One region of the Nitrogeniibacter aestuarii genome, then DNA from elsewhere that is predicted to be linked to it. Evidence: predicted binding sites of a transcription regulator. Region 1 holds the regulator's gene; each other region holds the start of a gene.
What was found. The regulator sigma-54, encoded in region 1, starts transcription at its own class of promoters, with help from an activator protein. The targets are predictions, from matches to a motif close to TGGCACGCTTNCTGCTNA.
Positions count from the first base shown of each region.

Region 2: the regulator sigma-54 is predicted to act here: its motif matches at 2,680-2,697, upstream of nifH (nitrogenase iron protein).
Region 3: the regulator sigma-54 is predicted to act here: its motif matches at 6,697-6,714, upstream of nirB (nitrite reductase large subunit NirB).

Region 1 covers NZ_CP071321.1:496,105-504,246, reverse strand. The annotation lists gene thiL (thiamine-phosphate kinase) at 1-488, shown strand, start outside; gene J0W34_RS02355 (phosphatidylglycerophosphatase A family protein) at 518-1,003, shown strand; gene J0W34_RS02350 (CinA family protein) at 1,013-1,498, shown strand; gene recA (recombinase RecA) at 1,594-2,637, shown strand; gene recX (recombination regulator RecX) at 2,648-3,094, shown strand; gene lptB (LPS export ABC transporter ATP-binding protein) at 3,081-3,803, shown strand; gene J0W34_RS02330 (RNA polymerase factor sigma-54) at 3,818-5,230, shown strand; gene hpf (ribosome hibernation-promoting factor, HPF/YfiA family) at 5,245-5,568, shown strand; gene ptsN (PTS IIA-like nitrogen regulatory protein PtsN) at 5,686-6,171, shown strand; gene hprK (HPr(Ser) kinase/phosphatase) at 6,140-7,078, shown strand; gene J0W34_RS02310 (PsiF family protein) at 7,202-7,435, shown strand; gene J0W34_RS02305 (FHA domain-containing protein) at 7,489-8,142, opposite strand, start outside.
Region 2 covers NZ_CP071321.1:4,518,601-4,526,742, forward strand. The annotation lists gene J0W34_RS21040 (M48 family metalloprotease) at 1-444, opposite strand, end outside; gene J0W34_RS21045 (hypothetical protein) at 565-1,098, opposite strand; gene J0W34_RS21050 (hypothetical protein) at 1,095-1,544, opposite strand; gene J0W34_RS21055 (NAD(+)--dinitrogen-reductase ADP-D-ribosyltransferase) at 1,736-2,644, opposite strand; gene nifH (nitrogenase iron protein) at 2,759-3,643, shown strand; gene nifD (nitrogenase molybdenum-iron protein alpha chain) at 3,747-5,222, shown strand; gene nifK (nitrogenase molybdenum-iron protein subunit beta) at 5,291-6,859, shown strand; gene nifT (putative nitrogen fixation protein NifT) at 6,994-7,221, shown strand; gene J0W34_RS21080 (4Fe-4S binding protein) at 7,288-7,479, shown strand; gene J0W34_RS21085 (dinitrogenase iron-molybdenum cofactor biosynthesis protein) at 7,631-8,142, shown strand, end outside.
Region 3 covers NZ_CP071321.1:3,873,519-3,881,660, reverse strand. The annotation lists gene J0W34_RS17945 (nitrate regulatory protein) at 1-181, opposite strand, end outside; gene J0W34_RS17940 (bifunctional protein-serine/threonine kinase/phosphatase) at 292-2,010, opposite strand; gene J0W34_RS17935 (NarK family nitrate/nitrite MFS transporter) at 2,180-3,646, opposite strand; gene nirD (nitrite reductase small subunit NirD) at 3,772-4,101, opposite strand; gene nirB (nitrite reductase large subunit NirB) at 4,122-6,563, opposite strand; gene J0W34_RS17920 (disulfide bond formation protein B) at 6,818-7,324, opposite strand; gene J0W34_RS17915 (hypothetical protein) at 7,399-7,587, opposite strand; gene J0W34_RS17910 (BLUF domain-containing protein) at 7,689-8,132, shown strand.

The DNA.
Region 1 (8,142 bases):
CGCTGGCCCTGTGGCATCTGCGTGACGGCACAGCGCTCGATCGGACGATGCGCGATGACTGCATGGCGGCGCTACACCGCCCGCAACCCCGCACCGGACTGGGCATGGGCCTGCGTGGCCTGGCCAGTGCAATGCTCGACGTGTCGGACGGTTTGCTCGGCGACCTGGGGCACATTCTGGCATCCAGCGGCGTGGGCGTTCGCCTCCGCGAAGCGGGCCTGCCCACGGCACTCCTGCTGACCGCCTGTGGCGACGCCGGTCTCGCACACAAAGCCTGCCTGACCGGCGGCGACGATTACGAGTTGCTCTTTACCGCCCCCGCGGCGCACCATGATGCGATCGAAGCCGCCGCGCGCACGGCTGGCGTGCCGGTACATGCCATCGGCACCCTTGTGTCGAGCAACGACGGCTGCCGTATCCAGCGCATCTCCGGCCACATGGAAACACTCGAGATGCGTGGCTTCGACCATTTCACCTCCGATCACTGAACCGACCCAAGACATCACTCGCCCCACCCATGCGACGCCCCGATCTGCAGTTTCTGTTCGCTCATCCGGCACACTTCATCGCGCTCGGCTTTGGCGCCGGTCTATCGCCCAAAGGCCCGGGCACCGCAGGGACACTCGCCGCCTGGCTGCTGTTCCCCTTGCTGAGCACGGCCCTGCCCGAGCCCATGTTGCTGCTCTTCTTGCTGACGGCCTTCGTGCTCGGCGTTTTCGCAGCGGACCGCACCGGCAAGGCGCTTGGCGTCTCTGACCACGGCGCCATCGTCTGGGACGAAATGGTGCCCTTCTGGCTGGTCTTGGCTTTCACACCTGCCACCCTTGGCTGGCAGGCCGCCGCCTTCGTGCTGTTTCGCTTCTTCGATATCGTCAAACCACAACCCGTGGGCTGGGCCGACAGCAAGGTCAAGGGCGGATTCGGTGTCATGCTCGACGACGTGATCGCCGCCGGCTACACCCTGCTGGTGCTGGCCATTGCCATGCGCCTCCTGGAGGCCTGAGACATGAGCATGGATGACGAACTGCTTGAGCTGGCCCTGAGTACCGGCAAAGCCCTGGAGACGCGCGGCTGGATCCTGACCACGGCGGAATCGTGCACCGGCGGCTGGATCGCAGAGGCAATCACGGCCATCTCGGGCAGTTCGGCATGGTTCGACACCGGGTTCGTCACTTACTCCAATGCCGCAAAAATGAGGCTGCTCGCCGTGCCGGAGTCAACGCTCCAGCAATTCGGCGCGGTTTCGACACAAACCGTGGAGGCCATGGTCACCGGGGCACTGGCAAACAGCAATGCAAACGTGGCCATCGCGGTCTCGGGCGTCGCCGGCCCGACGGGCGGCACGCCCGACAAACCCGTCGGCACGGTCTGTCTGGCCTGGTCATGGCCCGGACAGCCGGTTTTTTCGGAAACTTGTCACTTCAACGGCGATCGCACCAGCATCCGTCGCCAGACGGTGATTCACGCACTGAGCTCGATACTGTATAAAGCTACATGAGCAGTCACTGGGAATGCGCCCCCGGAAAAACGGACGCAACACACCAGCAAACTCTGTGCCATAATCATCATCAACCGAAATTGAGGACATTCCACATGGACGACAACAAGGCCAAAGCGCTCGCCGCCGCACTGTCGCAGATCGAAAAACAGTTTGGTAAAGGCTCGATCATGCGCATGGGCGACGACAACCTCGCTCGCGACATCGAAGCCGTCTCGACCGGCTCGCTGGGCCTCGACATCGCGCTGGGCCTGGGTGGCCTGCCCCGTGGACGCGTGGTCGAGATCTACGGCCCGGAATCGTCCGGTAAAACAACGCTGACGCTGCAAGTCATTGCCGAGATGCAGAAACTCGGTGGCACGGCCGCCTTCGTGGATGCCGAGCACGCGCTGGATGTCGGCTACGCCGAGAAGCTGGGTGTCAACATCGACGATCTGCTGGTCTCCCAGCCCGACACCGGCGAACAGGCGCTCGAGATTTCCGACATGCTGGTGCGCTCCGGCGGCATCGACATCGTCGTGATCGACTCGGTGGCAGCCCTGACGCCAAAAGCCGAAATCGAAGGCGAAATGGGCGACCAGCTGCCGGGCCTGCAGGCCCGCCTCATGAGTCAGGCCCTGCGCAAGCTCACCGCCAACATCAAGCGCACCAATACCCTGGTGATCTTCATCAACCAGATCCGCATGAAGATCGGCGTGATGTTCGGCAACCCGGAGACCACCACCGGCGGAAATGCACTGAAGTTCTACTCGTCCGTGCGTATCGACATCCGCCGTACCGGCACCATCAAGAAGGGCGACGAGGTGGTCGGTTCCGAAACCCGCTGCAAGGTCGTCAAGAACAAGGTGGCTCCTCCGTTCAAGCAGGCCAACTTCGACATCCTGTACGGTGAAGGTATCTCCCGCGAGGGCGAAATCATCGATCTGGGCGTTGAGGCCAAGATCGTGGACAAGGCCGGCGCCTGGTATTCGTACAACGGCACAAAGATCGGTCAGGGCAAGGACAACACGCGCGAGTACCTGAAGGCCAACCCGGCCATCGCGCGTGAAATCGAAAACAAGGTTCGCGCCACCTTCAACCTGTCGGCCATGGCCGCCATCGAGGCCGCTGCCGAACCGGTTGAATCGACCGAGGCCTGAGCCCGAGCCTATGGCAGACGCCCTGAAGGCCCGCGCCCTGAGACTGCTCTCGGGGCGCGAGCACAGCCGGGCCGAACTGGCGCGCAAACTGGGCAGCGAAGGCAACCGGGATGAGCTCGACGCACTGCTCGACCGCCTGGAGTCGCTGGATCTGCTCTCCGATGCGCGATTTGCTGAAAGTTATGTTCGCAGCCGCCAGACCCGGATGGGCAACCGGCGATTGCGTCTTGAATTGAAACAGAAGGGCGTGCCCGACCATTTGATCGACGCCGCTCTTGAAGAGGCCACCGACTCGGACGACGCCGTGCGCGCCCGTGAAGTGTGGGAAAAGAAATTTGGCCGGCAGCCGGTCGACGCCCGTGAATGGGCGAAGCAAGCCCGCTTTTTGCAGGGCCGGGGCTTTGCTGCCGACGTGATACACAAGATTCTGAAAGATCGCGACGATGAGCCTGCTTAGGGTCACCGGACTACAGAAGAAGTACAAGTCACGCACCGTGGTGCACGACGTCTCGTTCGAGGTCGGCAGCGGTGAAGTGGTGGGTTTGCTCGGCCCCAACGGCGCGGGCAAGACCACGTGTTTCTACATGATCGTGGGGCTTGTCGCCGCCGACGGCGGACAGATCACCCTCGACGAAGCCGACGTGACCCATCTGCCCATCCATGCGCGCGCGAAGCTTGGCCTGTCTTACCTGCCTCAGGAAATGAGCGTATTTCGCAAGCTCACGGTCGAGGAGAACATCCTTGCGGTGCTGGAGCTTCAGGGCCTGCCCAGGACAGCCCAGCATGAAAAGCTCGAAGAACTGCTCGAAGAACTCGGGATTGCCCACCTGCGCGACAGCACGGCCATCTCGCTTTCCGGGGGTGAGCGGCGCCGATGCGAGATCGCGCGGGCCCTGGCCACGTCGCCACGGCTGATCCTGCTCGACGAGCCGTTTGCCGGCGTTGACCCCATCGCGGTGCTCGATATCCAGAAGATCATTCGCTTCCTGAAGGACCGTGGCATCGGTGTGTTGATCACCGATCACAACGTGCGCGAAACCCTCGGCATCTGCGAGCGCGCATTCATCATCAACTCGGGTGAAGTGCTTGCCAGTGGCACACCATCCGATATCGTGCAAAATGACCAGGTACGTCAGGTCTATCTCGGCGAACATTTCAGACTCTGACAGCGCGATTCCCCATGAAACCCACACTTCAACTCAAACTCTCGCAGCACCTCACGCTGACGCCACAACTGCAGCAGTCCATCAAACTGCTCCAGCTGTCGACGATCGAGTTGAATCAGGAAATCGAGAAGGCACTGCTCGACAACCCGCTGCTTGAGCGTGAAGAGGGCCCCGGCCCCGAAAGCGGCAGTGAGGGCGATGGCGAAGGCGAGCGCAACGAAAGCGAGAGCACCGAGTCCCAGAGCAACGAAGTGCTCGACGCGATGTCCGACTGGGCCAGCTCCAGTTCGGGCAGCAGCAGCAACCGGGACGATGACGACGACAGCGACTTTCAGTCCTTCCACGCCGCCCAGGTATCGCTGCGGGAACACCTCGACCAACAGATTGCACTGACCCCGATGAGCGACCGCGACCGGTCGCTGGTCCGCCTGCTCATGGAAGCTCTCGACGACGATGGCTACCTGACGCAATCACTCGACGACATTCTGGAGATGTTCGATCCGGAGAACGAAGTCGAGATCGAAGACCTGCAGATTGCCCTGCACCACCTGCAGCACCTCGACCCCCCGGGCGTCGGCGCACGCAGCCCGTCCGAATGTCTGGCACTCCAGCTGCGCTCGCTGCCCGAGTCACCCACCCGTGATCTGGCCATGCGCATCGTTGTCGAGCACCTCGAATTGCTGGCCCAGCGCGACTTTGTCCGCCTCCGCCGTAACCTGCAATGCTCGGAAGACAGCCTGCGGGAGGCGCACCACCTCATCTGCAGCCTCAGCCCGCGTCCGTGCGCCGAGTTTGCCCTCAACGACACGCGTTACGTCATCCCGGACGTGGTCGTGCGCAAGGTCCGCGGCCGGTGGACGGCCGCGCTCAACCCCGAGGCCATGCCCAAGCTCAAGGTCAATGCCCTGTATGCGCAATTGCTCCAGCAGAATCGCGGCAACAACGGCGATCTGGGCGGCCAGCTGCAGGAGGCCAAATGGCTGATCAAGAACGTGCAGCAGCGCTTCGACACCATTTTGCGCGTCGCGCAGTCCATCGTTGACCAACAGCGCCAGTTCTTCGATTATGGAGAGGTGGCGATGCGCCCCTTGACGCTGCGCGAGATCGCAGAGGAACTGGAGTTGCACGAGTCGACGATTTCACGCGTCACCACGCAAAAGTACATGTCCACGCCCCGCGGCGTACTGGAGTTCAAGTATTTCTTTGGCAGCCATGTTGCGACCGATACCGGTGGCGCTGCCTCGTCGACCGCCATCCGCGCGTTAATTCGTCAACTTGTGGAGGCTGAAGACCGTAAAAAACCCTTATCCGATTCCAAAATCGCAGATTTACTTGGCCAGCAGGGCATGGTGGTGGCCCGACGCACGGTTGCCAAATACCGTGAGTCCCTCAACATCCCGCCGGTCAGCAAACGCAAGACGATCTGACTACAGGAGCGATCATGAACCTCAATATCACCGGACACCATGTGGAAGTCACGCCCGCCATCCGCGAGTATGTGGAATCCAAGCTGGATCGTGTGATCCGACACTTCGACAACGTCACCAGCGTGAATGTCATCCTGTCGGTCGAGAAGCTGGTCCAGAAAGCTGAAGTGACCCTGCATGTGCGTGGCAAGGATCTGTTCGCCGAAAGCGAAAACGAAGACATGTACGCTGCCATCGACGCCATGACCGACAAGCTCGATCGTCAGGTCCTCAAGTACAAGCAGAAGGTCCAGGGGCACAGCAACGAAGCGCTCAAGCACCAAAGCATCGAATCGTGATCGATTCCCTCGCCGCCTGACCGGGGACAAGGGTTTATAATGCGGGCCAATCCGCTCAATTAACCCGTCCCGCCCCGGCCGGGCGGTCTCGACCCCAAGGGGTCGCAAGAAGTCTCCATGAACCTCATTGCCTCCCTCCTTTCCTCCGATAACGTCCTCGTTGACCTCGAAGCCAGCAGCAAGAAGCGCGTCTTCGAACAGGCAGGCCTGATTTTCGAAAACAATCAGGACATTGGCCGCAGTACGGTCTTCGACAGCCTCTTCGCACGCGAACGGCTCGGCTCTACCGGACTGGGTCAGGGCGTCGCCATCCCGCATGGTCGAATCAAGGGCCTCAAAGAGGCGACCGGAGCGGTCATCCGTCTGAGCACACCGATTCCCTTCGACGCCCCTGACGGCAAACCCGTGGATCTTCTGTTCGTGCTGCTGGTGCCCGAACAGGCCACCGAGCAACACCTTCAGTTGCTGTCAGAGCTCGCGCAGCTGTTCAGCGACAGCGAATTCCGCGATCGCGTCCATCATGCGTCGGATGCGGCTGCCGTACACGCCCTGTTCACCACATGGGGTGCCCATGCGCCAGACCAGCGTCAGCCGCCTCTTTGAGCGAGTTGGCGAACGCCTTGAGCTGACGCACATCTGCGGCACGCTCGACCGGACGCTGTCGGTCTCCGAAGAACGCGTCTGGCCCGCCGATCTCGTCGGGCACCTGAATCTGATTCACCCCGAGCGACTCCAGATCGTCGGCATGGCCGAAATTGCCTGGGCACGTCGCCAGACCGCGAATCGCCTTGCCCGCTATGTCGAGGAAATTCTGTCGGCCCGCCCGCCAGCCATGATCGTGGCTGACGGCTGCGAGGTGCCAGCGACCTTCGAGCGCAAATGTGCGGCGGCTGACGTGGCCCTCTTCCGCTCACCGCAGCCGGCGGCCAGTGTCGTGGATCAACTGCGACTCTATCTGTCTCGCGAAATGGCAGAACGTACGGCCCTCCATGGCGTGTTCATGGACGTGCTCGGCCTTGGCGTCTTCATCACGGGCGACTCGGGCGCCGGCAAATCCGAACTGGCGCTGGAGCTCATCTCGCGCGGCCACGGACTGGTTGCCGATGACATGGTCGAGTTCTCACGGATCGCGCCAACCGTGCTCGAAGGGCGTTGCCCCGAACTGCTCAAGAACTACCTGGAGGTTCGCGGGATCGGCATTCTTAACATCCGCACCATCTTTGGCGAAACGGCATGTCGTCGGAAAATGCGGCTCAAACTCGTGATCTACCTGCAACGGCGCCAGCCGGGCGAAGGCGATCCAACCCGCCTGCCCATCGAGCAGGACACCATGGAAATTCTCGGTGTCGCAGTACCGAAAATGGTGATTCCCGTGGCGGCCGGGCGTAACATCGCCGTGCTGCTTGAGGCCGCCGTACGCACCACCATTCTTCAACTGCGCGGCATCGATACCACTCAGGAATTCATTGCCCGTCAGCGCGCCCTGCTGCTGTCGGACAATCCCGATTGAACAACTGGCACGGCCTTCGTCAAGCGCACAGCTCACGTAACAACAATGTCATATCTACATGGCATTTACGCTTCAATCATCTAAGCTCGGAATCTCTTCAAGTCGAAACCTCAGGAGATTTCCATGCGCAAGATCGCTCACCTGCTGGCCCTTGTGGTCGCCCTCGCCCCTACCTCCGCCGTCATGGCAAATCCGCAGCATGAACGCATGCGCAACTGCAACAAGACCGCCAAGGAACAAGCCCTGAAGGGTGATGAACGTCGTGCATTCATGAAAACCTGCCTGTCGGGCAAACACGAAAAACCGGCTTCAGAACCCGAAGCTGCCGTGAGCAACGAACCAAAAAAGGCTTCTTGAATGACTGAGGGCGCCCGCAGGCGCCCTCAGTCATTCATTAGTCCGTTCACGCATCAGATGATTTCGTAGAACACCAGATCTTTCTCGGTCTCATTGGCCGAAAAACCACAGCCAATCCGGCCCTGACCGGCCAGCATGACCTCGCCGCTGCGAATACACTGCTCGCCGCCGCCCTCGTTTGCCACGAAGGTGCCGTTGGTGCTTTGATCCACCAGGAAGAACCCGTCGCGCCGCCGCTCGATGCGGGCGTGCTGACGAGAGGTTCGCGGATCGATCACCACGATATCATTCCCCATCTCGCGCCCCATCAGCAGAATCGGCCGCAGCTCCTCGACCATGTGCGTGTCGTCCTGGTGTCGCACGCGCAGACGCTGGGATACGCGCGCTGCCGGGGGAATGGATGTCGCCATCCCGGCACGACCCGCCAGCGCATAGACCGGCCATTCGAAGCCTTCGACACTCAGGCCGTGTTCCTTGCCCTCACGGATGTACTGGCGCGTACCGGCCGTGAGCAACAGGACCGTCGCACCACTGATGAGCGCCTGCCCCGACTGCGCCATGCCGGCCAGACGCATGGCGACCGCCAATGCTTCACCCGCCGGGGGCGTTTCCTCTTCCATGGCACCGTAGTGCATGCCGATGCGGATCCCGAGGCGAACCCCGCGCACGGGCGGCAGACTGGCGACCCGTTCGACCATTTCGTTGGC
Region 2 (8,142 bases), 660 kb from region 1:
GATGCGGTCGGCGACGAGGAACTGCCCGTCGTCGCGGGACCACAACAGGTGATGCGCCAGTTCATGGCCGAACACCGCCAGCAGTTCTTCGGGTGACAGGCGCTCGAGCAAGGGGCCTTGCAGCACCATGTGGATCTCGCCGGGCACAAAGACCAGCGAGGCGTTCATTTCCAGCCCGGAGGACTGGTACAGTGTGGCCGTCCCCGCCAGACCGAGGCGCTGCATGGCGGTTGCCAGCGCGGCATGCACGTCCCCGTGCGCCTGCGCGTCGATCCGGTAGGTGTCGCGCAACAGCTCTGCGCGCAGGGATTCGAGCTGTTCGGAGCCCAGCGTGCGCTCGCTTGCCCAGCGCCAGACCTCCGGTTCATGGGTGCGCAGATAATCCACCACCCTGGTGTGATAGGTCAGTGGCTCAAGCGCACTGAAATCCGGGCCGCAAGACATGGGGCTCCCTCGATGGAAATCTCCAGCGATTCTACAAGGGCTTGCATGGCAATGCCGTTGCCATGCGCCGGAATCTCATCGGGCATGTGCCGTGGTGCCCAGGGGCCCCGGCACCTGGCCTTACCTGACGGGACGGATCTGCGCGACCGGCGCGAAGTCCATGGTGCGGGTTTTCGCATTCCAGAGGAGCGGACGCCAGCAGAAAGTTGCCTCGGCTCGCGAGACCGCCTTTTTTTGCCCGCACAAGGGCCCCCCGACCATCAACAGTGCCGTTGCCGGCGTGGTGCTTCGATCGATCTGCACGCCGCCATGTCCCGCACTAAAGACGTCGCTCGCCTGACCATCTCCTCGGCTGACAAACACCGTTGCCTGACTGCCGCCCGAACCCGAAAACAGCGACGCGGCCCCCTTGCAGACGAAGCCGCCCTCATTCACCACGAAGTCATCGATCCCGTCATTGGTCAGATCGGCGGTATGGATCAGCTCCGGCGATCGATCAGGCTGAGCACCCACCGCCTGGCACGCGCGGATCATCTCCTGCACCTTGCTCTTCACCTGGAGCGGCAACGGCGGCAGGGCCGAGGACTGCGTTTGGGCAGTCGCGGGAACGACGAAGAATGCAGTCATGAGGAGCGAGCGGGATAGCGAGATCATGGAGACCCTTGGCAATTGAGGTTGTGGTCGGTACGGCTCAACCAGAAAGCAAGAATGGCGGCCGTCGTGATGGCAACGAGCAGCTCCAGCCGTGGCAGGTGACCGAACACCGCCGCCTGCAGGACCGAGCCGACAGCGCCGGCTGCACAGACAAGGCCGATCAACCGGGGGCGCGCCTGACCGAGCCGTCCTCGCAGGTAGCGGTGGCAGAGACCGGCAGCAGTGGCTGGCAGCAGGCCCACGGGATACGCGAACATCAGGATCAGCGCGATGGCGCCGCCGAATTCGCCCCAACGGTCATGGCCAAACTGGTTGTCCGGGTCGTGGATGAGGTCGGGCAGCACGATGAACAGGATGAAGCCGACCGTCATCAGCAGCGCTCCGAACAGGGGGCCGCCGAGGATGTACCAGCGCAGGATGCGGCGACGGGGGCGGTTCGATGTCATAGGCGTGAAGACTATGCCAACAGCATTCTCTGGTCAATCACAAGGTGTGATACCACTGCGTGAGACGGATCACGGCGCTTTCGGCTGCGGATTGCACGCCCCGATGTCCGCACCCTGCCCCCGGTGCAGGGCTGAACACCCGATACCGATGGCAGCACAACCGATGGCGCCTGACCGGTGCGGGACGCCACTCACGTGGACAGATTGACCTCCACAACGCCGCCGATCACGAGAAACTCACCCTCGCCCTGCAGCCGGTCGGGCATCAGTCCGTAGTGGTAGAGGATCTTCTCCATGGGGATGTCGGCGCACAGGATGTAGTCGCCGAACTCGCCAGCGCGGTCGCGGCTGGCGGTGAAGGAGCTGAGGTTGTTGAGCAGGATGATCGGGTTACCGTGCTCGGTCTCGCCCAGAACCTCGTGGTCGCCGATGCGATTGACCCCCCGGTAGAGCGTGATGTGGCGCACCGCCCGGTGGCGGACCGTCAGTTCATATTGGCACCAGGTGTAGAGCAGATCGAGCTGGGCTTCGAGGGCGTTGGTGCCGTAGAGACCGCGGCTGCGGTCTTCCTGATAGCGATACCAGGCCGGCGATGAGGGGTCACGCAGCGATTCCCCGTGAAAACGCGGCACCAGCCCGAACCGGGATTCCACCCAGGCCTTGAGCACCGCCCCCTCGCGGTTGTCCGAATTGAAACTCCAGCCGCGGATGAGCCGCTCCCAGTTGGCGCGGGCGCGCTTCTTCTGTCTGGCCCCGCCGGTGTAGCCGGCCGCTTCGAGTTCTTCCAGACAGAAACGCACCGTCAGGTAGTCCCGAAACACGTCCACACGTGCCGCCACATCGGGCTGGGCCTCCAGACGGCGGAACAGGTCGCGATGCAGCTCGCGAATGCCGTCGATGTGGATCGGGGTCGGGTAGCGCTGGAAGGTGATGCCGCCGAGGATGACCGCCGGCAGGTTGCAGCGATTGATGGGCAGGCGTGCGTAGGCGGGCAGGGTGGATGCGTCAGCCGTCGGGGATTTGTCGTTACCCCGACAAGTCGTGGGGTTATTGTCGCATGTCGCCGACGCAACAGCCTTGTCGGTCCGATCAGAATCCATTGTGTTTACAAACCCTTAGAGGCTGCCAGCCGGCCTGGCACGCGTTGTGCAGAGGAAGAGGCGCGACTCTCAACAATCCTCGCAAACCGACTGACAGATTAAGGAGATTACACCATGGCTAAATTGCGTCAATGTGCCATCTACGGTAAGGGCGGTATCGGCAAGTCCACCACCACCCAGAACCTCGTGGCTGCGCTGGCCGAATCCGGCAAGAAGGTGATGATCGTGGGCTGCGACCCCAAGGCCGACTCGACCCGACTCATCCTCCACTCCAAGGCTCAAACCACCGTGATGCACCTGGCTGCTGAAGCCGGTTCGGTGGAAGACCTCGAACTCGAAGACGTGCTCTCCGTCGGTTTCGGCGGCACCAAGTGCGTTGAGTCCGGTGGTCCGGAGCCTGGCGTGGGCTGCGCCGGCCGCGGCGTCATCACCGCCATCAACTTCCTGGAAGAAGAAGGCGCCTACGACGAAGACCTGGACTTCGTGTTCTACGACGTGCTCGGCGACGTGGTGTGTGGTGGTTTCGCCATGCCCATCCGCGAGAACAAGGCTCAGGAAATCTACATCGTCTGCTCCGGCGAGATGATGGCCATGTATGCGGCCAACAACATCTCCAAGGGCATCGTGAAGTACGCCAACTCCGGTGGCGTGCGTCTGGCCGGCCTGATCTGCAACAGCCGCAACACCGACCGCGAAGACGAACTGATCATGGCTCTGGCCGAGCGCCTGGGCACCACCATGATCCACTTCGTGCCGCGTGACAACGCTGTGCAGCACGCCGAGATCCGCCGCATGACGGTCATCGAGTATGACCCGAAGCACAAGCAGGCCGACGAGTACCGTGCGCTTGCCCGCAAGATCGACCAGAACACCAACTTCGTCATCCCGACCCCGATCGAGATGGAAGAGCTCGAAGAGCTGCTGATGGAGTTCGGCATCATGGAAGCGGAAGACGAGTCCATCGTCGGCAAGACCGCTGAAGAGCTGGCCGCTGGCTGATTGCCCCCGCCTGACGGGGCATGACGCCCCGTCGGGTTCAGATTGAAGTCACGTTTTTTTGATGTCTTGCGCGGATTGGCGCAGATGTCGAAGGAGAAATGAAATGGCTGTACTGACCCGTGACGAAACCGAAGCCCTCATCGCCGAGGTGCTCGAGGTTTATCCCGAAAAAGCCAAGAAGGACCGCAAGAAGCACCTGGCGGTCAACGATCACGAAGTTGAGCAATCCAAGAAGTGCATTACGTCCAACCGCAAGTCGCTGCCGGGCGTGATGACCATCCGCGGCTGTGCCTATGCCGGTTCCAAGGGTGTGGTGTGGGGTCCGATCAAGGACATGATCCACATCTCCCACGGCCCCGTCGGTTGCGGTCAGTACTCCCGCGCCGGTCGTCGTAACTACTACGTCGGCACTACCGGCGTCGATACCTTCGGCACGATGAACTTCACCTCCGACTTCCAGGAGAAGGACATCGTCTTCGGCGGCGACAAGAAACTCGCCAAGCTGATCGAAGAGATCGAACTGCTGTTCCCGCTGCACAAGGGTATCTCCGTGCAGTCCGAGTGCCCGATCGGTCTGATCGGTGACGACATCGAAGCCGTCTCCAAGAAGGCTTCCGCCACCATCGACAAGCCGGTTGTGCCGGTGCGCTGCGAAGGCTTCCGCGGAGTGTCGCAGTCCCTCGGCCACCACATCGCCAACGATGCCATCCGTGACTGGGTGCTCGACAAGCGTGATGGTCAGGACTATGACTCCACCCCCTACGACGTGGCCATCATCGGCGACTACAACATCGGTGGCGATGCCTGGGCCTCCCGTATCCTCCTCGAGGAAATGGGCCTGCGCGTGGTTGCCCAGTGGTCCGGCGACGGCACCATCGCTGAAATGATGAACACGCCGAAAGTGAAGCTGAACCTGCTGCACTGCTACCGCTCGATGAACTACATCAGCCGCCACATGGAAGAGAAGTACGGCATTCCCTACATGGAATACAACTTCTTCGGCCCGACCAAGATCATCGAATCCCTGCGCCGCATTGCCGCCTTCTTCGACGACTCCATCAAGGAGAAGTGCGAACAGGTGATCGCCAAGTACCAGCCGATGATGGACGAAGTCATCGCCAAGTACCGCCCGCGGCTGGAAGGCAAGAAAGTCATGCTGTACGTCGGCGGTCTGCGCCCGCGTCACGTGATCGGTGCGTACGAAGACCTCGGTATGGAAGTGATCGGCACGGGCTACGAATTCGCCCACAACGACGATTACGACCGCACCATCAAGGAGATGGGTGACGCCACCCTGCTGTACGACGACGTCACCGGCTTCGAGCTCGAAGAGTTCGTCAAAGCGCTCAAGCCCGACATGGTCGGCTCCGGCATCAAGGAGAAGTACATCTTCCAGAAGATGGGCATTCCGCTCCGCCAGATGCACTCCTGGGACTACTCCGGCCCGTACCACGGCTACGACGGTTTCGCCATCTTTGCCCGCGACATGGACATCGCTCTGTCGAACCCGATCTGGGACAACATGGTCCCGCCCTGGAAGAAGGCCGCTGCCCCGGACGAGCTCCAGAAGGTCGCGTAACAACGCACACATCATTTAATTCTTGTGCCCCTGTCTGCAGATGAGCAGCAGGGGCGTGGAGAAACGCAATGCAAACCGCAGACAAGATCAAGCCGTGCTATCCGCTGTTCCGCGACGACGACTACAAAGAGTCCCTCGGCAACAAGCAACAGGTTTTCGAAGAGAACCACTCCAAGGAAAAGATCTGGGACACCTTCATGTGGACCACGACCCAGGAGTACCAGGATCTCAACTTCCAGCGTGAAGCGCTGACCGTCGATCCGGCCAAGGCCTGCCAGCCGCTGGGCGCCGTGCTGTGTGCCTCGGGCTTCCACAAGACCCTGCCGTATGTTCATGGCTCCCAGGGTTGCGTGGCCTACTTCCGCACCTACTTCAACCGTCACTTCAAGGAGCCGTGCTCCTGCGTGTCCGACTCGATGACGGAAGATGCAGCGGTGTTCGGTGGGCAGAAGAACATGTTCGACGGCCTGGCCAACGCCAAGGCCATGTACCAGCCGGACATGATCGCTGTTTCCACCACCTGCATGGCCGAGGTGATCGGTGATGACCTGAACGCCTTCATCAACAACAGCAAGAAGGAAGGTCACATTCCCCAGGAATACCCGGTGCCCTTCGCCCACACCCCGTCCTTCGTCGGCTCGCACACGACCGGCTGGGACAACATGGAAGAAGGCATCCTGCGTTCCTTCACGCTGAACAACATGGAAGGCAAGGTGGTCGGTTCCAACGGCAAGGTGAACCTGGTCGCTGGCTTCGAGACCTACCTGGGCAACTACCGTGTGGTCAAGCGCATGCTCACCGAGATGGGCGTGGATTACACCATGCTGTCCGATCCGTCCGAAGTGTTCGACACCCCGTCTGACGGCGAATTCCGCATGTACTCCGGCGGCACCACCATCGACGAGATCAAGGACGCCCCGAACGCCTACAATACCCTGCTGCTGCAGCCGGCCCAGCTCGAAAAGACGAAGAAATTCGTTGAAAACACCTGGAACCACGAAGTGCCCAAGCTCGAGATCCCGATGGGTATCGACTGGACCGACGCGTTCCTGATGGAAGTGAGCAAGATCACCGGCAAGCCGATCCCCGAGTCCCTCGAGATCGAGCGCGGTCGTGCGGTGGATGTGATGGCCGACAGCCACGCCTGGCTGCATGGCAAGAAGTTCGCCCTCTACGGCGATCCGGACTTCGTGCGCGGCATGGTCAAGATCCTGCTCGAGTGCGGCGCCGAGCCGACCCACGTGCTGGTTCATAACGCCAACAAGCGTTTCGGCAAGGCCCTGACCAAGATGCTCGAAGAGAGCCCCTTCGGCCAGAACGCCACCGTGCATATCGGCAAGGACCTGTGGCACCTGCGCAGCCTGTGCTTCACCGACAAGCCCGATTTCCTGATCGGCAACTCGTACGGCAAGTACATCCAGCGTGACACCCGCCACAAGGGTGAAGAGTTCGAAGTGCCGCTGATCCGTCTGGGCTTCCCGCTCTTCGATCGTCACCACCTGCATCGCCAGACCACCATGGGCTACGAAGGTGTGATCCAGGTTGTCACCACGCTGACCAACGCTGTCCTTGAGCAACTCGACAAGGAAACGATCGGCATGGGGACCACCGACTACAACTTCGATCTGGTTCGGTAAACGGTGGGTTACGGCCGCCGCGGGCGGCCTAACCCACCCTACCTCCCTAGGGAATCGTAGGGTGGGTTAGCGGAGCGTAACCCACCGCTCCGCGCCCGCACGTGGCGGCCACCTACGCCACAAGGAGCGTAAGCATGGCAAACATCATGATCCGCAAGAACGACGAGGGCGGTCTGGTCTTCTACCTCCCCAAGCGGGATCTGGAAGCCTCGATCGAGTCCATCGAGTTCGACGAGGACGAAAAATGGGGTGGCGAGCTCAAGCTGGATAACGGCGGGTCTTACTACATCGACCCGATTGCCCGTCCGCCGCGCCTGCCGATCTCCCTTCGCGCCAAACGCCTCAGCGTGGCCGAGGACTGAAGCCCGACATCTCATGGCCGGACACCGTTGTCCGGCCCCGATGTTCAACCTTTAGGAGAAATCACCATGGCTATGACGATTGATCCCGACATGTGCACCGCGTGTGACGACTGCCGTCCGGTCTGCCCGACCAAGTCGATCCAGAAAGGCAAGATCTTCTACACCATCGACGCCTCGACCTGTACCGAGTGCGATGGCGACGCAGACTCGCCCCTGTGTGTGGACGTGTGTCCTTCCGGCTGTATCAGCCCGCTCTGAGCGGGCCTGTCAGTCAGTAAAACTTGCACCCGGAACCGTCGGCTGCCCTCCTGGTCGGCGGTTCCACCTCCAGTTTGCTGATCCAAGCACCGATGTCGATGCTTCGCTGAGCACGCTGTGCGCTCAAAACCCAAAACTCAGGAGCCTCACCATGTCCAAGACGCCCATTGCCTCCCGTGAGGCCGCCCTGCGCCTGGCCCTGGCCGCCCGCGCCCTCGACGGACTCGATGTCCCTGCCTTCGTCGCCGCACTGACCGAGCGCCTTGGTGCCCCCATCACCGAAGCCAAGCTCGCCGGCATCACCTCGGACGATCTGTGCGAACTGCTCGCCGGTGAATTCGCCGATGAAGGCTGCAAAGTCGGCGCCAGCGAGGAACAGCTCAAGGAGGCCGTGCGCCTGCTGCAGGGCGAGGGGGTTGAGTCCGACGTGTTTCCAAGCATCGAAGCCTACGCCGACGGCGACATGCCCGGCTCGTTGCGTGTGGCCGTGGCCGCGAATCGGGGTGAAAACCTCGACGGCCACTTCGGCTCCTGCGACCGCTTCCTGATCTACCAGGTGGCCAAGGACGAAATCCGTCTGGTCGAGGTGCGCAGCACCGCGGAAACCAACGAGGCCGACGACAAGAACGCCGCCCGCTCCGCGCTCATCAACGATTGCCAGAT
Region 3 (8,142 bases), 1.3 Mb from region 1:
CATCACCGAATCGTTTGCCGCCCGAGGCCAGGAACAGGCTGGATGCGCCACGCTCGCTTTGCAGATAGTGAATCAGGTGGCCGATATCGCCGACGAGCTGGGCGCGCGATTCAAGGCGCTTGAGTTCAGCGATCTCCTGCTGCTTGGCGACCAGCACAATGCTGGAAACGGACAGGTCCATGGTGCTCTCTCTGTGTTCTGTTTTCGAGCGGGTTTCGCGTGCCGGGCGGGTGCCCGTCAGCGTTCCCAACCGCTCCCCACAGAATACGAAGCAAGCGCCATGCCATGGGTTCAGTGATGGAAGGCGACCTGAACCAGATTGGCCACCAGCAGCATCAGCGCGAGCACCTTCCAGAACAGCACGGGGTCTTTCTCGATCAGCGGCTTCTTGCGCATGCCCGCCTCGAGTAGGGGATTGGGGACGGTGAGGTCCTTCTCGAATTCCGAGAATGCGTCGTAACGATTGGCCGGGTTGGGCTGGCAGGCCTTGGTCAGGCAGCCTTCGACCCAGACGGGGAGGTCGCGCCGGCGCTGGCGGGCCGGGATGTACTGGTACTCGTTGTAGGACTTGATGCTCACCCGCTTGATCGACGGTTCATCGAAGGGCAGGGCGCCGGTGATCATTTCGTACACGATCACCGCCAGCGAAAACAGGTCGGCCTTGAAGCTGCCGGTTTCGCCCATGAGGTATTCCGGGGCCACATAATTCACGCTGCCCTGGGGGACCGATTTGTCCAGGGGCGAGGCAATTTCGTCGGTCCCGAAGATCAGCACGGTGCCGAAGTCGAGGATCTTCACCCGGCCGTCGCGGTTGATCATGATGTTCTCGGGCTTGAGATCCTGATGCACCATGTCGGCCCGCTGGAAAGCCCGCAGTCCGGCAATGATCTGCCTGACCAGCGCGCGCACGGCATCGAGTGGCGGATTGGGGTTGTCCTGCATCCACTCGCGCAGGTTCATGCCCTCGACGTGTTCGCCCAGGTAATACATGAACTGCTTCTCCCGCGGGCTCGGGTAGGTCTTCATCACATTGGGGTGATCGATACGCTGGCCAACCCACTCCTCGCGGATGAAACCGTCCAGATACAGGGCATCTTCGGTGAAATTCTCGGACGGCGCCTTGAGCACGTAGTGGGCACCGGACTCGATGTCCTTGACACGGTACATGTGACTGCGCGTGCCGGAGAAGATGACATCCAGCACCTCGAAGCCGTCGATCTTGTTGCCCGCTTCAAGCACCGGCGGAATCGGCCGCTGCATGAGCCGGCGATGGGTTTCTTCGAGGGTTTCGAAAGGCAGCTCGTCGATGGCGACGACCAGCGCCGACACATTGTCGTCCGAGCCGTTGGCGAGCGCCTCTCCGGCCAGCACCCTGGCGGCTTCTTCAAGATCCCGGTACTGGAGCATCAGCTCGAGCATGCGTGAGTTGCTGACGAAGCCATGCACCCCGTCGGTGGTGAGCAGCAGCGTGTCGCCAGGTTGCAACTCGCGGTTCACGTAGTCGACTTCCAGATGGGTGTCGGCCCCGAGGGCGCGGGCGAGGTATTCGCGTCCGCCCTCGCGCAGCACGTGGTCACGGGTGAGGCATTCGAGCGATGTGCCGCGCAGCAGCCACACGCGCGAGTCGCCCGCGTGAAATACATGCAGGGTGTTCGACTTGATGATGGCGGCGGAGATGGTGGTGAGCATGCTGTCGCGGCTCTGGTGGCGCGACGCGTTCTGCCGATAGACCCATTGGTTCAGCTGGCGCAGCACCGTGCCGGCGGCCTTGTTCACGCCCCAGTTGGGCGGCGTGGCCAGGTAGTCGTCGATGAAACCGGTGACCGCCATCTGGCTGGCCACTTCGGATTCCTTGCCGCTGCTCACGCCATCGCAGATGACCGCGATCGCCCCCTTGAGTGCGCGCTCATTCCGCTCGGGCGGCAGCAAGGCGGCGAAGGCGTCCTGATTGACCGCCTTGACCCCGGGTTGGGATGTGCCGCCAAAGCGGACTTCGAGCTCGGTGCTCATGGGTGTGTGTCCATGATGGTGGGATGCTGACGGGGCAAGCATAACCCCGTGGTCGTGCCCCCGGAAATGGCGCGGGCGACCCGAGGGCCGCCCTTGCCTTGTCATCGCGCGTGATGCCGTGCCCCGGTGGAGGAGACCGGGCCGGGGCTCGGCGGACGCGCGCCCTCCCTCAACCTACATTGATCAGTTCGACGGTGCCGTCATCCTTGATTTCGGCCATGTGCCCCTTGGGTTCTTCCATGGCCAGCAGGGCGATGAAGCCCACCACGGCGGTGGCCGCAATCACCAGGAAGAAGGCCTGGTAGCTGACCATCGACAGCACGGTCAGGTAGATCACGGCGCCCACGTTGCCATAGGCCCCGGTCATGCCGGCGATCTGCCCGGTCAGGCGGCGCTTGATCAGCGGCACGGCGGCGAACACGGCGCCTTCCCCGGCCTGCACGAAGAACGAGCAGGCCATGGCGACGACCACGGCCACCCACAGCGGCCAGCTGGCGTTGGTCATGGCCATCAGGGCGTAACCGCCGGCCAGACCGGCCGTGAGAATCAGCAGCGTCTTCTTGCGACCGAAACGGTCGGAGATCCAGCCGCCTCCCGGGCGCGACATCAGGTTCATGAAGGCGTAGGCCGAGGCCACAAGACCGGCCTTGACCGGGTCCAGACCGAAGGTTTCGGAGAAGAACAGCGGCAGCATGGAAACCACGGCCAGTTCGGAGCCGAAGGTGGCGAAATACAGCACGTTGAGCACGGCCACCTGCTTGAACTTGTAGCGATGCATCTCGGGCACGGGGGTGTGGAAGATCTCCTGGTTGACCCGCCACGCGCCGTAGCAGTCGTAGATGAAGATGGCGATCAGGGCGATGTAGATGCCGTTGGCCGCCGCTTCGGAAATGAGCGTCACGCCGGCCGGAGAGAGCTTCCAGGTAAGGACGGCCAGGGCCGCGTACATCGGGATCTTCATGAGCAGCAGGAAGTAGAAATCGCCTTTGCTGGTCACCTCCATGCCGCCGCTCTTCTTGGGCTTGAAGTAGGTCGAACCCTTCGGGGTGTCGGAGACGTTCAGATACCAGATGAACGAGAACACCAGCGACAGGGCGCCCGTCACGCCGATGGCGTAGCGCCAGCCGTCGTCACCACCGAACAGCAGCGCGATGGTCGGCAGCAGCATGGCCGCGGCGGCGGAGCCGAAGTTGCCCCAGCCGCCGTAGATGCCCTCAGCGGTGCCCAGCTCATTGGCCGGGAACCACTCGCTCACCATGCGGATACCGACCACGAAGCCGGCGCCGATGAAACCCATCATGAAACGGGCGATGGCGGCCTGGGCGAAGTCGTCGGCCATGGCGAACATGAAACACGGGATGCTCGAGACGAACAGCAACGCCGCATAGGTGATGCGCGGGCCGTATTTGTCGGTGAGCATGCCGATGAGGATCCGCGCGGGAATCGTCAGCGCCACGTTGAGGATCAGCAGCGTCTTGACCTGGGCTTTCTCAAGCCCGAGGGACGCGGCGATGGCACCGAGCAGCGGCGCGTGGTTGAACCACACGAAGAAGGTGATGAAAAAGACCATCCACGACAGGTGGAGGATTTTCATCTTGCCGGTAAAGGACAGGAGATTGAATTTTTCCTGGCTCATGGGGAACCTCTTGAATATAAAAGATTTGCTCTCTGCCTCAGCGTCTTGCTCAGGCGTACGAAGCCCCTGCCGGCACCGCGTCGGCGGCGCCAGCTGTGGTCTTGTGGTGGGGCTTGTGTGTGGTCTTAGGTTTGCAGCAGCACGTTGCCGTCTTCGATCTTGACGGCAAACGGTTTGGTGCAACCCACGTCCGGCGCCACGGCTTCGCCGTTTTCCATCTGGATCTTCCAGTTGTGCAGCGGGCAGATCACGGTGCGACCGGAGACGATGCCCTGGGACAGCGGCCCGCCCTTGTGCGGGCACTTGTCATGCATGGCAAACACTTCATCCTCGCGGTTGCGGAAGATCGCGATGTCGCCGTGGGCCTCGGTCCTGACCACGCGCGAGCCGAGCACGGGAATGTCGGTCAGCGCGCAGATCTGGTGCCAGGTGGCGTTGTCGATGGTGGTACTCATGGTCTTCAATTCCTTGGCAATCAGACGGCGAAATCTTCAAACGCGGCGCGCAGCTCGGGCTTCTCGGCACGGTCGGCCCACGGGTCGTTGTAGCCCTGAAGGGCGAACAGCAGGCGCTCGTACAGGGCCTTGCGGTTCTCGGCATCCTCGAGCACCTTCGACTTCACGTAGTCGAGGCCCACGCGCTCCACGTAATGCACGGTGCGCTCCAGGTAGTAACCCTCTTCGCGGTACAGCTGCAGGAAGGCGCCTGAGATTTCCTTCACCTCTTCATCGGTCTTGGCCTTGCAGAAGAACTGCGCCACTTCCGTCTTGATGCCGCCGTTGCCGGCCACATACAGCTCGTAGCCGGAATCGACGCCGATCACGCCCACGTCCTTGATGCCGGCCTCGGCACAGTTGCGCGGGCAGCCGGACACGGCCAGCTTGACCTTGTGGGGGCTCCACATGCCGAACAGCATCTTCTCGAGCTTGACGCCCATTTCCATGGACTTCTGGGTGCCGAAGCGGCAGTGCTCGGCGCCGACGCAGGTTTTGACCGTGCGGATGGACTTGCCATAGGCGTGGCCGGAGACCATGCCGGCCTTGTTGAGGTCGTGCCAGATCAGCGGCAGATCGGCTTTCTTCACGCCCAGCAGGTCGATGCGCTGACCGCCGGTGACCTTCACGGTCGGCACCTGGTACTTGTCGGCCGCATCGGCGATGGCGCGCAGTTCGTCCGGCGTGGTCAGGCCGCCGAGCATGCGGGGCACCACCGAGTAGGTGCCGTCCTTCTGGATGTTGGCGTGGGCGCGCTCGTTGATGAAGCGGCTCTGCGGATCGTCCGTGCCTTCATGGGGCCAGGTGGAGATCACGTAGTAGTTGAGCGCCGGACGGCAGGACGAACAGCCGTTGGGGGTCTTCCACTGCATGAAGTCCATGGCGGCCTGGGCGGACAGCAGCTTGTTCTCGCGGATGGCAGCACGCACTTCGCCGTGCGAATAGTCGGTACAGCCGCATACCGCCTTGTTGTTGGAATCGGCCGGGGTGTAGGCGCCGCCAATGGTGGAGGCCAGGATCTGCTCAACCAGTCCGGTGCAGGAGCCGCAGGAACTGGAGGCCTTGGTGTGCTTGCGCACCTCGTCGAGCGAAAAGAGGCCGTTGGCCTTGATGGCCTTGACGATGTCGCCCTTGCACACACCGTTGCAGCCGCACACTTCGGCTTCGTCGGGCATGGCGGAGGCCGAGTTCTGGCCCTTGTGGCCGGCGTCGCCCAGGTGGCTGTTGCCGAACAGCAAGTGGTCGCGCAACTCGGAGATGTCCTGCTCGTCCTTGAGCATCTGGAAGTACCAGGCGCCGTCCTTGGTGTCGCCGTACATCACGGCGCCGACCAGCTTGTCGTCCTTGAGCACCACGCGCTTGTACACGCCCGCACCCGGATCGTGCAGCACGATGTCTTCGGTGCCTTCGCCGCCGCTGAAATTGCCGGCAGAGAACACGTCGATGCCGGTGACCTTGAGCTTGGTGGAGGTGACCGAGCCTTCATAGCGGCCGATGCCGTACATGGCCAGGTGGTTCGCACACACCTTGGCCTGCTCGAACAGTGGCGCCACCAGACCGTAGGCGATGCCGCGGTGGTTGGCGCACTCACCCACGGCATACACGCGCGGGTCGTAGGTCTGCAGCGTATCGTTCACCACGATGCCGCGATCGCAGTGGATGCCGGCCGATTCGGCCAGCGCGGTGTTCGGGCGGATACCGGCGGCCATCACCACCAGGTCGGCCGGGATGGACGAGCCGTCCTTGAAGACCACCTTGGAAACGCGCCCGTCCTCGCCCTTCTGCAACTCGGCGGTGAAGGCAGGCAGCTTGAACTTGAGGCCCTTCTCTTCGAGCGACTTCTGCAGCATCTTCGCGGCCACTTCATCGAGCTGGCGCTCCATGATCCAGTCGGAGATGTGCACCACGGTCACGTCCATGCCGCGCAGGGCCAGGCCGTTGGCCGCTTCCAGACCCAGCAGGCCGGCACCGATCACGACAGCGTGCTTGTGGTTGGCGGCCGCGTCGATCATGGCGTCGGTGTCGGCGATGTCGCGATAGGCGATCACGCCCGGCAGGTCGGCGCCGGGGATCGGCAGCATGAAGGGGTTCGAGCCGGTGGCCAGCAGCAGGCGGTCGTATTCAACCTCGTCACCGTTCTCGGCCACCACCTTGCGGCCCTTGCGATCGATCTTGACCACCTTGTTGTTCAGGCGCAGATCGATATCGTTGTCCTTGTACCAGTCCAGGTCATTCAGAATGATGTCCTGGATGGTCATTTCGCCCGCCAGCACCGGCGAGAGCAGGATGCGGTTGTAGTTGGGGTGCGGTTCGGCCCCGAACACCGTGATGTCGTACATCCCGGGGGCGATCTTGATCAGTTCTTCCAGGGTGCGCACACCGGCCATCCCGTTCCCGACCATCACCAGCTTCAGCTTGCTCATCGTTCAATCCTTGCATGTGAAGTTGGCACTCGAAACCATTCGTGATTTCGAATCGCAGCCGATCGCCGTTAACCGGGTGCCTGATGCCTTTCAATTTCAGACCAGCGCGTTTGTGCGCTGCACGGTGAAACTCTTAGCAAGCGGTGTGCCACGTAAAAAAGCCCCGATTTTCGGGGCTTTTGAGGGGTAGAACAGATGAGGGCAGCGGTTTTTTGCACTGCCGTGGTGCAAGATGCACCTTTGGTGCGCATTGATTACTTCTGGTGCGTGCGCCCAAAAATGATGCACAGCGAGAAAATGATCACCGCTGCAAAGCACACGAAGGACCAGTTGGCGATCGACAGACCGAGAAAGCTCCAGTCGATGGCCGTGCATTCCCCTTCGCCCTGGAAAATCATCGGCAGCAGTTCGGTCAGCGGAAAACTCTCCATCAGGTATTCCAGCCCCGGACCGCATTCGGGAATTTCGGGCGGGAAGCGCTGAATCCAGCTCTGGCGTGCGGCCACGCCGATGCCGGCCACGGCGACACCGCCGATCAGGGCACCCCAGACCTTGCGACCTGTCCCACGGCTACCGTGGGCCGCCGCCAGTGCGCCCAGCAGACCGACCACGACAAAGGCGTAACGCTGCATGATGCACATGGGGCAGGGCACGAGCCCGACCACATGCTGAAGATAGAGGCCGTAACCCAGGAGGCCGAAAACCACAACGGTGAGGACCGCAAAGGGCAGGCGGGGACGGCGGAGCAGGTCGAGCAGCATGATGGACAGAAGCGGAAACGGGAAGGCTCGATTCTAGCAGCAGGTGTTTTTCGACCGTGTTGCTTTGACTGGCCTCAGTGATGCATATGAGCGGGTGGCGCGGGCTCGGGCGGCGCGTCGATGATCCCCAGCGAAGTGCACAGCTGGTTGAACAGGCCGGGCTCGGCAGGGTCGGTCTGCGCAGCCAGCCAGGGCGCGAAGACGACGATGACGGTGATCGTGGCGCACAGCAGGACGATGCGCACAGTACTTGGGGAGAGCATCTCCGAGAATCTAGACTGAAAGCAGCGTTTCAGGCCGGCGCTGCGACGATGGGTCGCGCTGTCGGTGCCGTTGGTCGATGGCTGGACAGGCAGGGCGAACCATGGAACTGATTCAACTGGTGTATATCAGCCGCGCCACCCGGGCCATGGCGGCAGACGATCTGCTGGCCTTGCTCGAGGTTTCGCGTCGGCGAAACAAGCGCGAAGGCATCACCGGCTTGCTGGTCTATCACGGCGAGACCTTCATGCAGGTGCTCGAAGGGGACGAACCTCGTGTCGGCGCCTTGTACGAGGACATCGTTCGCGACCCGCGCAACAGCCAGAATCACCTGCTTTACGAGTCGAAGATTGCGGTGCGCGAGTTTGCGACCTGGGCCATGGCCTTCGTGCCGCCCGAGGCGATCGACCCCAATCAGCTGGTGGCGTTTTCGCCGTTTCTCGACCCGTCGAAAGACACGGCTGCGTTGGCGGATCGCCGTGCCACGGCACATCGTTTCATGGTGGCCTTGCGGGACGACATGCTGCGTCGCCCCGGGCACGCCTGAGCATCGCGCC